4 regions of the Aquaspirillum soli genome follow, and region 2 is predicted to be linked to each of the others. Evidence: predicted binding sites of a transcription regulator. Region 2 holds the regulator's gene; each other region holds the start of a gene.
What was found. The regulator sigma-54, encoded in region 2, starts transcription at its own class of promoters, with help from an activator protein. The targets are predictions, from matches to a motif close to CTGGCACGCTTCATGCTT.
Positions count from the first base shown of each region.

Region 1: ACYVJG_RS04890 (HupE/UreJ family protein) is a predicted target of sigma-54. The motif match lies at 1,049-1,066, and genes of this name have one in related genera.
Region 3: flgB (flagellar basal body rod protein FlgB) is a predicted target of sigma-54. The motif match lies at 2,055-2,072, and genes of this name have one in related genera.
Region 4: glnA (glutamate--ammonia ligase) is a predicted target of sigma-54. The motif match lies at 1,106-1,123, and genes of this name have one in related genera.

Region 1 is NZ_BAAGTM010000003.1:209,869-212,994, reverse strand. It holds gene ACYVJG_RS04895 (PAS domain-containing sensor histidine kinase) at 1-929, shown strand, start outside; gene ACYVJG_RS04890 (HupE/UreJ family protein) at 1,124-1,702, shown strand; gene ACYVJG_RS04885 (hydrogenase small subunit) at 1,729-2,835, shown strand; gene ACYVJG_RS04880 (nickel-dependent hydrogenase large subunit) at 2,835-3,126, shown strand, end outside.
Region 2 is NZ_BAAGTM010000019.1:29,249-32,374, forward strand. It holds gene lptA (lipopolysaccharide transport periplasmic protein LptA) at 1-496, shown strand, start outside; gene lptB (LPS export ABC transporter ATP-binding protein) at 493-1,224, shown strand; gene ACYVJG_RS11890 (RNA polymerase factor sigma-54) at 1,239-2,684, shown strand; gene hpf (ribosome hibernation-promoting factor, HPF/YfiA family) at 2,909-3,126, shown strand, end outside.
Region 3 is NZ_BAAGTM010000001.1:234,593-237,718, reverse strand. It holds gene ACYVJG_RS01255 (flagellar hook protein FlgE) at 1-448, opposite strand, end outside; gene ACYVJG_RS01250 (flagellar hook assembly protein FlgD) at 492-1,169, opposite strand; gene flgC (flagellar basal body rod protein FlgC) at 1,190-1,603, opposite strand; gene flgB (flagellar basal body rod protein FlgB) at 1,606-2,013, opposite strand; gene ACYVJG_RS01235 (protein-glutamate methylesterase/protein-glutamine glutaminase) at 2,270-3,126, opposite strand, start outside.
Region 4 is NZ_BAAGTM010000009.1:90,427-93,552, forward strand. It holds gene aroE (shikimate dehydrogenase) at 1-316, opposite strand, end outside; gene ACYVJG_RS09335 (rhodanese-like domain-containing protein) at 353-805, opposite strand; gene glnA (glutamate--ammonia ligase) at 1,205-2,623, shown strand.

The DNA.
Region 1 (3,126 bases), on a different contig from region 2:
GCAACACAGTCCCCGTGACATGGAATATCAGCGCACTGTTCGATGGCCAACATCGTTACAGTGGTTTCGTTGCTGTGGGGCGGCCAATGGGTGAATTAAAACGTGCATATGCTGAGCTAAAACAGGCCCATCAAGCACTACAAGCCGCACAAGCCCAGCTCATTCAAGCAGAGAAAATGGCGTCTTTGGGTCGTTTAGTCGCAGGGGTGGCACATGAGTTGAACAATCCCATCAGTTTTGTCATGGGTAATAGCTATGCGATGCAACGCTATGCACAAAAGCTACAACGCTATCTCGCTGCCGTGCATCAACAGTGCCATGACCATGATTTGCAGTTATTACGCCAACAACTAAAAATTGACCGTTTATTGGCTGACCTACCGTCTCTTACCGAAGGTTTACTTGAGGGTGCACAGCGCAGCAGTGCCATTGTGGATGCGTTAAAACGTTTTTCTGCTGTTGAAACCGATATACAACAACCAGTCAATTTGGCCGAATGTATTCAACAAGCTCTGCATTGGGTGGTTCAAGCCATGCCACATCGAGTGACAGTGCAAGAAGTTGGCTTAGCTGAAGCCTGTTGGGTCTCAGGTTCGGCCAATCAATTACAACAAGTGCTAGTCAATTTAATTCAAAACGCGTTCGATGCGGTTGAAACTGTGCCACACCCCCAGTTGGAATTGACACTGTCACAAGACACTGACCAAGCCGTCTTTACCTTAGCAGACAATGGCACAGGGATTGCCGCCGCCGACTTAGCAAAAATTTTTGATCCTTTTTTTACCACTAAACCGGTGGGTAAAGGCACGGGTCTAGGTCTCTCGATCAGCTACAGCATCGTGGAAAAACATGGAGGCCAACTTACAGCAGGTAACCGCACTGAAGGGGGGGCTTATTTCAGTTTACGTTTACCACGATTGCAAAACTGATAAGTAAGCATCCAATCTGATGGATAGTAAAATTTCAGCATCCATCATCAAGCACACTCTGTTTTTTTCATCCACTCACAAAAACAATCACTTAGCTCACCTTTGCCTCCGAGTGTTGACTGGCACGATTTTTGTGTCGCGCTGACGTCAGCGCGCCAGCACTGGCGTGACCATAACAACATCTCGGAGACGCTATGAATCGCACCCGTTTACTTAGTGCTATCTGCCTTAGCACCCTCGCCCTGCCTGCCGCAGCCCACACAGGTCATCAGGATAGCTTCAGTTTCTTATCTGGTTTGGCTCACCCCGTTGGCGGTTTTGATCACCTCCTTGCTATGGTTGCAGTCGGGCTTTGGGCCGCCAAACAACAAGGCAAACAACGGTGGCTTGCCCCTGTCACCTTTGTGTTGTCAATGCTCATCGGCGCATTACTTGGTGCAGCTGAGTTGGCCCTGCCTGCTGTCGAATCGACTATTGCCTTATCAGTTCTGATTTTGGGTTTGATGGTTGCAAGTCATCGCACAGTCGCCCCTCAGATTGCCTTACCTTTAATCGCCTTGTTTGCCTTGAGTCATGGTCATGCCCACGGTGCCGAAGCCCCCTCTGGCGCACTCTGGCTCTATATGGTTGGGTTTGTGATTGCCACCTCAGCCTTACATACTGCAGGTTGGTTTGCTGGTGAAACGCTGTTACGGAAAGCCGGCGCGTTATTGCGTACCGCAGGTATCGCCATTGCTGCCAGTGGTCTGTGGTTATTTGGTAGCGCTCTGTAACTCGACTTCATCACAAAGGCCTGATCATGGAAACGTTCTATCAAGCGATGCGTCGGCAAGGCGTCACCCGTCGTACCTTTTTAAAATTCTGTAGCCTCACCGCAACCGCCATGGGCTTAGGGTCAACCATGGTGCCTCGAATTGCCCATGCCCTCGAAACCAAACCCAGAATGCCAGTGATCTGGTTGCATGGTTTGGAATGTACCTGTTGTACCGAGTCGTTTATCCGTTCAGCCCATCCCTTGGCCAAAGACGCGATTTTGTCGCTGATTTCACTCGACTATGACGACACAATTATGGCAGCGGCAGGGCATCAAGCCGAAGCCATCTTGGAAGAAATTGTTGAAAAATATAAGGGGCAATACATTGTTGCTGTCGAAGGCAACCCACCCTTGAATGAAGACGGTATGTATTGCTTCCCCGGTGGTGAACCGTTCGTTGAAAAGCTCAAACGTGTTTCTGCTCATGCTAAAGCCTTAATTGCATGGGGTTCTTGTGCCAGTTGGGGCTGTGTGCAAGCGGCAAAACCCAACCCAACACGGGCGACCCCCATCCACCAAGTGATTTTAGATAAACCGATTATTAAAGTCCCGGGCTGTCCTCCTATTCCAGAAGTGATGGCAGCGGTTATTACCTATCTTGTCACCTTTGATCGCATTCCCGAATTGGATCGCCAAGGCCGCCCTAAGATGTTCTATGGCCAACGGATTCACGATAAATGTTATCGCCGCCCCCACTTCGATGCCGGACAATTTGTCGAAACATGGGATGATGAAGGCGCACGACTGGGCTATTGCTTATACAAAGTCGGCTGTAAGGGCCCAACCACCTACAACGCCTGTTCTACTGTGCGCTGGAATGGTGGGGTGAGTTGGCCGGTGCAATCGGGTCATGGCTGTATCGGCTGTTCAGAAGACGGATTCTGGGATAAAGGCTCGTTCTACGACCGCGTTACCAATATCCCACAATTTGGCATTGAATCGACCGCGGATCAGATTGGGATGACAGTCGCCGGTGGCGTTGGGGCAGCGATTGCAGCACATGCGGCAGTCAGTGCAATCAAGAGCACGGTGTTGAAAAAACAAGACCTGAAACCGCTAGAGGCAACAGCACAGCAGAAGGAGAAAGCATAATGGCCGCTTATCAAACTCAAGGCTTTACGCTAGACAACAGCGGCCGGCGGGTGGTGGTTGATCCAGTGACCCGTATTGAAGGCCATCTGCGTTGTGAAGTGAACCTCGACAGCAATAATGTGATTGCAAATGCCGTCTCGACGGGGACGATGTGGCGTGGTTTGGAAGTGATTTTAAAAGGCCGTGATCCACGCGATGCGTGGGCCTTTGTAGAGCGCATCTGTGGCGTCTGTACCGGCACTCATGCCCTCACCTCAGTGCGAGCCGTCGAAGATGCCCTAAAAATTGACA
Region 2 (3,126 bases):
CGGCCAACTGCTTTGTCTGGCGGCCTGTTTCACCAGTGCGGCAGCATGGGCAGAAAAGGCTGACCGCACGCAACCGATTACCATCGAAGCCGATAGCGCCAATTTAGATCAACAAAAAGGTCAAATGGTGTATGAAGGCAATGTGATTTTGACGCAGGGCAGTCTTTTACTCAAAGCCAGCAAAATCGTGGCAACGGATAAAGGCAATGGTCAACAACAAGCCACTGCCGTCGGTAGCCCTGCTTATTTTAAGCAACGCCTAGATGCCAAAGACGGGCAGGCAGCAGAATGGGTTGAGGGCCAAGCCAAACGGATCGATTACGACAGCAGCAGCGAAGAGGTGCGCCTCGTCGAACAAGCCCGTATTAAGCGTGGCCAAGACAGCGCCGTCGGCCATAGCATCACCTATCACGGCAAAACCGAAGTCTTTCAGGTCAATGGCGGTGGCAAAAATGGCCGCGTTACCGTGATCTTGCAGCCAAAGAGTAAGCCATGACCCCTCAGAGTGTGCTTTCTGTGCGCCACCTACGCAAAACATATAAAAAGCGAACGGTGGTGCAGGATGTATCTTTAGACATCAAAAGTGGTGAGGTAGTTGGCTTGCTGGGCCCCAATGGGGCTGGAAAAACCACCAGTTTTTATATGATTGTCGGTTTGGTGGCGGCGGATGCCGGACATATTTTCTTAGATGATCGCGACATCAGCACCTTGGCCATGCACCAACGCGCCCGTCTTGGCCTTGGTTATTTGCCACAAGAGGCCTCGATTTTTCGCAAAATGACCGTCGAAGAGAATATCTTGGCGATTTTGCAAATTGCCGGCGGCCACCACAAAGACAATCATGCCCAGCTCGATTTACTGATGGAAGATCTCAACATCAGCCATCTGCGTGAACACAGTGCGCTGTCTTTATCTGGCGGCGAACGGCGACGGGTTGAAATTGCGCGTGTCCTCGCGACACGACCACGCTTTATTTTGTTGGATGAACCGTTTGCTGGGGTCGATCCGATTGCGGTGATTGATATTCAAAAAATCATCAGCTATCTCAAAAGCCGTGGCATTGGTGTCCTGATCACCGATCACAATGTACGCGAGACACTGCGAATCTGTGATCACGCCTACATCATCAGCAATGGCAGCGTTTTAGCCGCCGGCTTACCGCAACAGCTCGTTGATAATGAAGAAGTCCGCCGTGTCTATCTAGGCGAGCATTTCCACCTCTAGGAATCTGGCCCTTGATGAAGCAAAGTTTACAACTCAAACTCAGCCAACAACTGACGCTCACCCCACAGTTACAACAGTCTATTCGTCTGTTACAGCTGTCAACGGTTGAGTTACAACAAGAAATCGAGCAGTTCTTGTTACAAAACCCGATGTTGGAACGAGTTGATGAGTATGAAGCCCCGAGCGACATCGAACCGGCACACCCACCACACGACGCTGTCAACGAACCCTCAGACACCAATCACGACAGTCCCAAAGAAGATCTGAGCGAGACACATCTCGAATTGGATTATGGGGGGGACTGGGGTAACAGCAGTGGTTTACCTCGTGATGAAGATGAAGACTTCGACCCTCATGGCCGATTGTGTCACGAGCCAACTTTACGCGAACATCTGTTAAGCCAATTAGCCGAGCATGTCTTAAGCGCACGCGACCGCGCCATTGTCACCTTGCTCATTGAAGCCTTAAATGAACAAGGCTATTTAGAAGACAGTCTAGACCACCTCGCTGCCGAGTTGTCAGAAGAACTCGCCACCGAAGCGGATGAACTACTGGGTGAGTTACAAGTTGGGCTGTCTCTGTTGCAACAATTTGAACCAGCGGGGGTTGGCGCACGCAATTTGCATGAATCAATGCGTTTACAGTTGCAAGCACAGCCCCATTCAGCGATTCGTAATTTAGCTCTTGAAATCAGCCAACAACATCTCAATCTGTTAGCTAACAGGGATTTTTCCCGCCTGCGCAAGCTCACCGGACAAGATGACCACGCCCTGAAAGCCGCGCAGCAGCTCATTGCCAGTTTGAATCCTTACCCTGCCGCGGGTTTTGGTGGAGAAGAAACGCGTTATGTTGCTGCTGATATTGTGGTTCAAAAACAAGGCGCAGCATGGGTCGCACGTCTTAATTCAGCCGCGATGCCACGCTTGCGCGTCAACAGCCTCTACGCCAATCTCCTCAAACAACAACGCGAAAGTGGAAATGCCCTAAATGGCCAGCTACAAGAAGCACGCTGGCTGGTGCGTAATATCCGCCAACGTTTTGACACCATTCTCCGCGTGGCAGAAGCCATTGTGATCCGGCAACAAGCTTTTTTTGAACATGGCGAAGAAGCGATGTTGCCCTTGGTGCTACGAGAAATTGCCGAAGAACTCGGCTTGCACGAATCAACAATTTCTCGCGTAACCTCACAAAAGTTTTTATTGTGTCCGCGTGGACTCTTTGAATTGAAATACTTTTTTGGTAGTGGCCTTGAAACAGACAGTGGAGAGAGTTGCTCTGCCACGGCGATCAAGGCAAGATTAAAGAAACTGATACAGGCAGAAGACCCGAAAAAGCCGCTGTCAGATAATACACTGGCCGAGTTACTGTCTCGTGAAGGGATACAAGTTGCGCGGCGTACGGTGGCAAAATATCGTGAGGCCTTGCATTTACCACCAGCCAACCAACGTAAAGCACTCTAGTGTGCGGTATACCCAAGGTTTATATTGATTTGGTAAAGGAAGTCTCGGCTTCCAATGGCTCGCAACCATTACTGCGCTACCCGTGGCAAGTCCGTTCGGTAACGATGGCGCTGTGTCTGGAAGGGTTCCAGACGCAGTCGGGAAAGTCAGGCCTGCTACGCTGCTTATAGCAACAGGAACAAAACATTGCGTACAGCCACGCATTTTTTGGAAAGCAAAAGGACATGAACCTTAACATCAGCGGCAACCATCTTGAGGTCACTCCCGCCCTGCGCGACTACATCGTGTCCAAACTCGACCGTATCACTCGTCACGTTGATAACGTGATCGCGGTGAACGTGATTCTGTCGGTGGAGAAATTGGATCAGAAAGTCGGTGCAAGCTTGCACTTGAAAGGGAAAGATATCCATGTCGAAGCCACCCACAGCGATATGTACGCTGC
Region 3 (3,126 bases), on a different contig from region 2:
CCAATAAAGTATTGTCTACTTTTAAATCTGTCCGACTACCTTCAAGAATCTTACCTGTTACAGGGTCTACAGCCCATCCTTGTAAGTTAGATCCACCATTATTAACAATAAAACCTTGTCGATCAATTTTGAACTGACCATTACGGGAATAAGAGATACCGTTAGGATCATTCATAACGAAAAAACCATTGCCAGAAATAGCCATATCCATCTGATTACCAGTAGTATTAATATTTCCCTGGCTAAATTGCTGAGCAATTGTCTCCGTACGTGTCCCTAAACCAGTTTGAGTAGCAGCAACTCCATAAAAGTTAGCGGCGTACATATCAGCAAACTCAGCACGAGACCCTTTAAAACCAATGGTCCCTGCGTTAGCGACGTTATTACCAATCACATCTAATTGTTTTGCTGCTGCGTTAATCCCACCTACACCGTGTTGAAAGCCCATTTTTGTCTCCTTAAAACCAAATAAAAACTAATAATTAAAATAATCAAACACCTAATTGATAAATATCGGTCAGACCAACGCGAGTACCGTCTGGCAGATGCAGTTGTGCCGCGCCTTGCGCCCAACTTACAGCATTCACACGTTGATAGGCCAAGGGCTGTGCAACAGCAACGTTGCCGCCTGTTTTTGCCGAAACGCTAAAGCTATAAGCGCCAGCAGGCAAGGCTTCGCCTGCACTATTTTTACCGTCCCACTCAAACTCCATCACGCCTTCTTTTTGCTTGCCCAATTCAATGGTATCCACCTTATCACCTTTGGCGTTATACACACTGATTGCGACGGTATCAGCTCCTTTTGGCAGATTTAACGCAGCACGAGCAGTACCCCCCTCAGCCAAAGTCAAACCAGAACCACCCACCAAGGCCGAACGCCCAACCATATTCGCGGCAGAGAGCGATTGTGCAGTGGCATACATCGTAGCCATGTCTTCCATGGTTTTATTCAGCTTTTCAATCCCTTGCACCGTACTGATTTGTGCCATCTGACTGGTCACGGCTTCATTATCCAAAGGATTTAATGGATCTTGCGTTTGCAGTTGGGTGACCAACAGTTTCAAAAAGCGATCCTGTGCTTCTTCAATCTCAGATTTTTTACCTGTTGCAGCAGTGCCATTGATATTGGCATACGGGTCAGCAGCAGAAGTAGAATTCACGGTGGACATAATCAGAAATCCTTTAAAAATTACTGCTGACCAATGCTCAAAGCGGACTTGAGCAAAGTTTTGGTGGTGTTCATCAGTTCAACGTTGGTTTGATACGCTCGCGAGGCTGCAATCATATCTGCCATTTCTTCAACTGGATTGATATTCGGCATCGTCACATAACCCTGCTGGTTTGCGAGGGGATGTTTAGGGTCGTAAACCATTTTGGGAGGCGATTGGTCTTCGACAACAGCGGTGACTTTCACGCTATTGACTTGTGGAATCCCATCACGCACAGGAATGGGGGTGAACACCACTCGCCGCGCTTTGTAAGGGTCGCCATTAGAAGCCACAGCGCTATCAACGTTGGCAATATTACTGGCCACCACGTTCAAACGCATGGATTGGGCTGTCATTCCTGAGCTGGCAATACCAAAAACTTTATGCAAAGACATGATTATTGTCCTTTAATCGCGTCGGACAGACCGGAAATTCGACGGTTTAAGAAAGTCAGGGTGGTTTGATAGCGCATGGAGTTATCAGTAAATTGTGTACGTTCTAAGTCCATATCGACCGTGTTGCCATCAATACTTGGCTGTACCTCGCGCCGATACTGTAACTCAGTCAAACTCACCGCTCTGACCTTGCCTTGTAAATGACTTTGATGGGTTTTTTCCATCGACATCGATTCTTTCTTTTGCAGCAATTCTGCTTGCGACAACGCTTTATTGAAATCAAAGTCAACAGACTTGTAATAAGGCGTTTCAGAGTTGGCAATGTTGCTGGCCAACACTTCATTGCGGTAGCTACGCAACCCTAGCGCCTGCTGCTGAAAATTAAAGTGTTTGGCTATTTTGTCGATCATAATGATTCGCCCTGTTGTACATACTGCCACGCCGTCAGGTTAAGCAGAAAACGTGCCAAAAATGCACGTCACCCAACACCATGAATCTAAAACAAAAAATCGAATTCTGTCGTCTCAATGCTGCAGGTAAGACATTTCACCACGACAAGCCGGCAAGTTTTGCCGCCTTATTGCCGCATCACAAAAGTGTGTTTGCAATTTATGAGTTTTTGCCAGTTATGCGCTAACCATACCAGAGGGAAGGCGAGTTTATCCACTAAAAAAGCGAGACAACTCGATCGGCCAACGCCTCTGGACAGCCGGTTTCTTGAACTGCACCGAGTTTAATCGCTTCACCGGGCATACCAAATACCACACAACTGGCTTCATCTTGCGCTAGAGTCGTCGCCCCCGCTTGTCTTAAGCGTAATAAACCAGCTGCGCCATCTTTACCCATGCCTGTCATCAATACCGCCACCACCCGCTTAGCCGCAATATAAGTTGTGACCGAGTCAAACAGCACGTCCACCGCTGGTTTGTGGCGGTTCACCCTATCGCCATCATCAAGATGACAAACATAACCACGGGCATTTTTACTGATTTGCAAATGGCGATCACCAGGTGCCAAATAAGCATGACCTGACAAAATCGGCTCACCCTCTTTTGCTTCGCTAACGTGTAATTCTGACAAGCTATCTAAACGGGCGGCAAATGAGGTAGTGAAACCAGGGGGCATGTGTTGCACAATCAACACAGGTGGCGAATCGGCAGGTAGCCGTTGTAAGAAAAGTTTTAATGCTTCTGTGCCGCCAGTGGATGCCCCCACCACAATCAACTGCACATGCTGGCTACGCGCTCTCACTGTTGGTAGAGGTCTGGGAGCAGTTTTTTGCACTAGGGCCGCTCGACGTGCCGCAAAACCACGACCAGCTAACGCAACAGCACGAATTTTATGGCAAATTTCATCAGCGTAATCAGCTAATAACAGACTGTGATTATCTGGTTTACAGACAAAATCAATTGCACCTAATTCTAACGCCCGTAATGTCGCTTCAGCACCTTCTTCAGTGAGAGACGACACCATTAAAACCGGCGTTGGACGTAAACGCATCAGACGTTCAAGAAAAGTCAATC
Region 4 (3,126 bases), on a different contig from region 2:
GCCCGATGCCATCGGTGTTGTCACCAAAAATTTCACCCTCTTTGAAAGTTAAGGTATTCACCGCATCCGCCAATCGCGCACGCTCGGTCAGTTGTGTTGCCATCTGCCGTGCCTCGAGCTTAAACGGAATCGTAATATTGACCCCTTTACCGCCTTCGCTGACAAACTGCTGCACGGTGGTTGCAAAGCCGTCTAATGGCGCGAGCAAACGCTCATAAGTCAGTTTTTGACTGGTTTGGCGGGCAAATTCCGCATGAATCAAAGGCGATTGACTGTGGGAAATCGGATTACCCACAACAGCATAACGATCGGTCATAGGAGACATTTTCCTAAAAAAGCAATGACAAAATGATTAACCCTGCTGCCACGGCAGACCGCAAACCTTCCAGCCATTCACGGTACCGCGATGCCCTTGTGCATCACAATCGCCTTCAAAGCCTTCTAAGATATTAAACGCGGTGTAGCCCTCTGCGGCAGCAAGGCACGCCGTATCGTGCGAACGTGCACCAGAACGGCACAAAAATAACACTTTTTTCTCGGATGGTACCTGCGCTTTTAAGCTGCTAATAAAGTTGGGGTTTAATACCATGCCGGGAAACGACTTGTATTCGATATGAACAGCCTGTGGAACTTGGCCAACAAATTGCCATTCTGCCGCCGAGCGGACATCCACCAAAACCGCATGTGCTTCAGGCATCGCCAATAAAGCCGCTGCCTCGGTCGGTAATAACAGACCAGCATAGGGCAAGCCCTGTTGTTGTGCACGTTGGGCGGCAGTTTGCAAAAGCGTGTCGAGCTCTGTCATGTCATTCCTCTTTCAATAGTCTTATTGTCGCAAGCGAGGCAACATCGCTTTGCAACACAGCAGGCTTACAATTTTGACTGCAGCCGATTATGTCAAAGAAGCGAAATCACCGCCAATGCTTTCACTGCGCGCCCCATTTTGTGACCTAAAATTGGCAAAAGCACACTATTGGTGCAATTTATTTTGCATTGCACCAAAAATGAGCAAAAACAGCCACCCCAGAAACTGTAACGGCATGGCACAATAGCGTTTCGCGGGCAAAATAGGCTTTTGCTAAGCGATTTTAAGCGGTTTGTTTAGATGGCACGCTTCCTGCTTTAAGAAAACGCGCTAGTGGCAGTAACAAGACCCACCCACAGAAATAAACCGAATCTGCATCTGAATTTTCAGGAGAACACCATGGCGGTTGCTGATGTTTTGAAGATGATCGAAGAAAACGACGTGAAATTCGTTGACCTGCGTTTTACTGATACGCGTGGCAAAGAACAGCACGTTACCATCCCTGCTCACGTCCTCACTGAAGACGCTGAAGAATGGTTCGAACACGGTCACGCGTTTGACGGTTCTTCGATTGCAGGCTGGAAAGGGATCCAAGCTTCCGACATGCTGCTGATGGCCGACCCAGCAACGGCCAATATCGACCCGTTCTTTGACGAACCCACATTGATCATGACATGTGATGTGGTCGATCCTGCTGATGGCAAAGGCTACGACCGTTGCCCACGTTCGATTGCCAAACGCGCTGAAGCCTATCTGAAAGCCTCTGGCTTGGGCGATACCGCTTTCTTTGGCCCAGAACCTGAATTCTTTATTTTCGACAGCGTGACATGGGGCGTGGATATGTCCGGCTGTCACCTCAAGATCGAAGCACAAGAAGCTGCATGGTCTTCTAGCGAGAAATACGAAGGCGGCAACACCGGCCACCGTCCTCGCGTGAAAGGCGGCTACTTCCCAGTGCCTCCAGTCGATTCTTCGCAAGACTTGCGTTCTGCGATGGTGTTGACTTTGGAAGAAATGGGCGTGCCAGTTGAAGTGCACCATCACGAAGTGGCCACCGCAGGTCAGAACGAAATTGGTACCAAATTCAGCACCTTAACTCAACGTGCTGACTGGACCCAAATTCTGAAATATGTGGTACACAACGTGGCACACAGCTATGGCAAAACAGCAACCTTTATGCCTAAGCCTATCGTTGGCGACAACGGCTCGGGTATGCACGTTCACCAATCGATTTGGAAAGACGGCAAAAACTTGTTTGCTGGCGACCAATACGCAGGCCTGTCTGAAACTGCGCTGTACTACATCGGCGGTATCATCAAGCACGCTAAAGCACTGAACGCCATCACCAACCCAGGCACCAACTCCTACAAGCGTTTAGTGCCACACTACGAAGCACCGGTGAAACTGGCCTACTCGGCGAAAAACCGTTCGGCTTCCATCCGTATCCCTCACGTGGCCAGCGAAAAAGCCCGCCGTATCGAGGCACGTTTCCCTGATCCACTGGCCAACCCATACATGTGCTTCGCTGCGCTGTTGATGGCGGGTTTGGATGGTATCCAGAACAAGATTCACCCCGGCGATCCAGCAGACAAAAACCTGTACGATCTGCCACCAGAAGAAGACAAACTGATCCCAACCGTATGTGCTTCGTTGGAAGAAGCACTGGATGCGTTGGACAAAGACCGCGAGTTCTTGACTCGTGGTGGTGTGTTCTCGAACGAATTCATTGACGCTTACATCGAATTGAAGATGCAAGAAGTCAACCTGAACCGTATGACTACCACACCTGTTGAATTTGATCTGTACTACTCGCTGTAATCCTTAGTTCGATCAAATTAAGCTAAAAAAGGCGGTGGCAACACCGCCTTTTTGCATGGGTTTGCATAAAAAACCGTTATGATAGTGGCTAAATCCATTGATTTGAGGGGATATCTGTGTTGCGTCTTTTGTTACTGGGCGGCAGCAGCATGAGGCTAGGTACGCCAGCATGGTTACACAACGTTTATCAGCCCACCCACACCACAATATCTCACCCCTACGCTTTCGATTATCGCGTTCCCTCCGCTTCACCCCGTATCAACACGGCTCATCCCCCACCCTCCCAGATCAGCACCTTCAATCACGCTTGTCTGCCTGTTCAAACAGCATGACACCATCAACAACAGGCCCAACAATACGCGCCGATTGTCCTTAAAGAACAGCCATGCCAAGCAACAAGCATTGCGCCGGTACACCACGATTCGCGGCCATCCACCGCATCAACAGGCGATTGCACACGACATGACTGGATTTGCTTGAATTTAACGCACCAAAACAGTGCA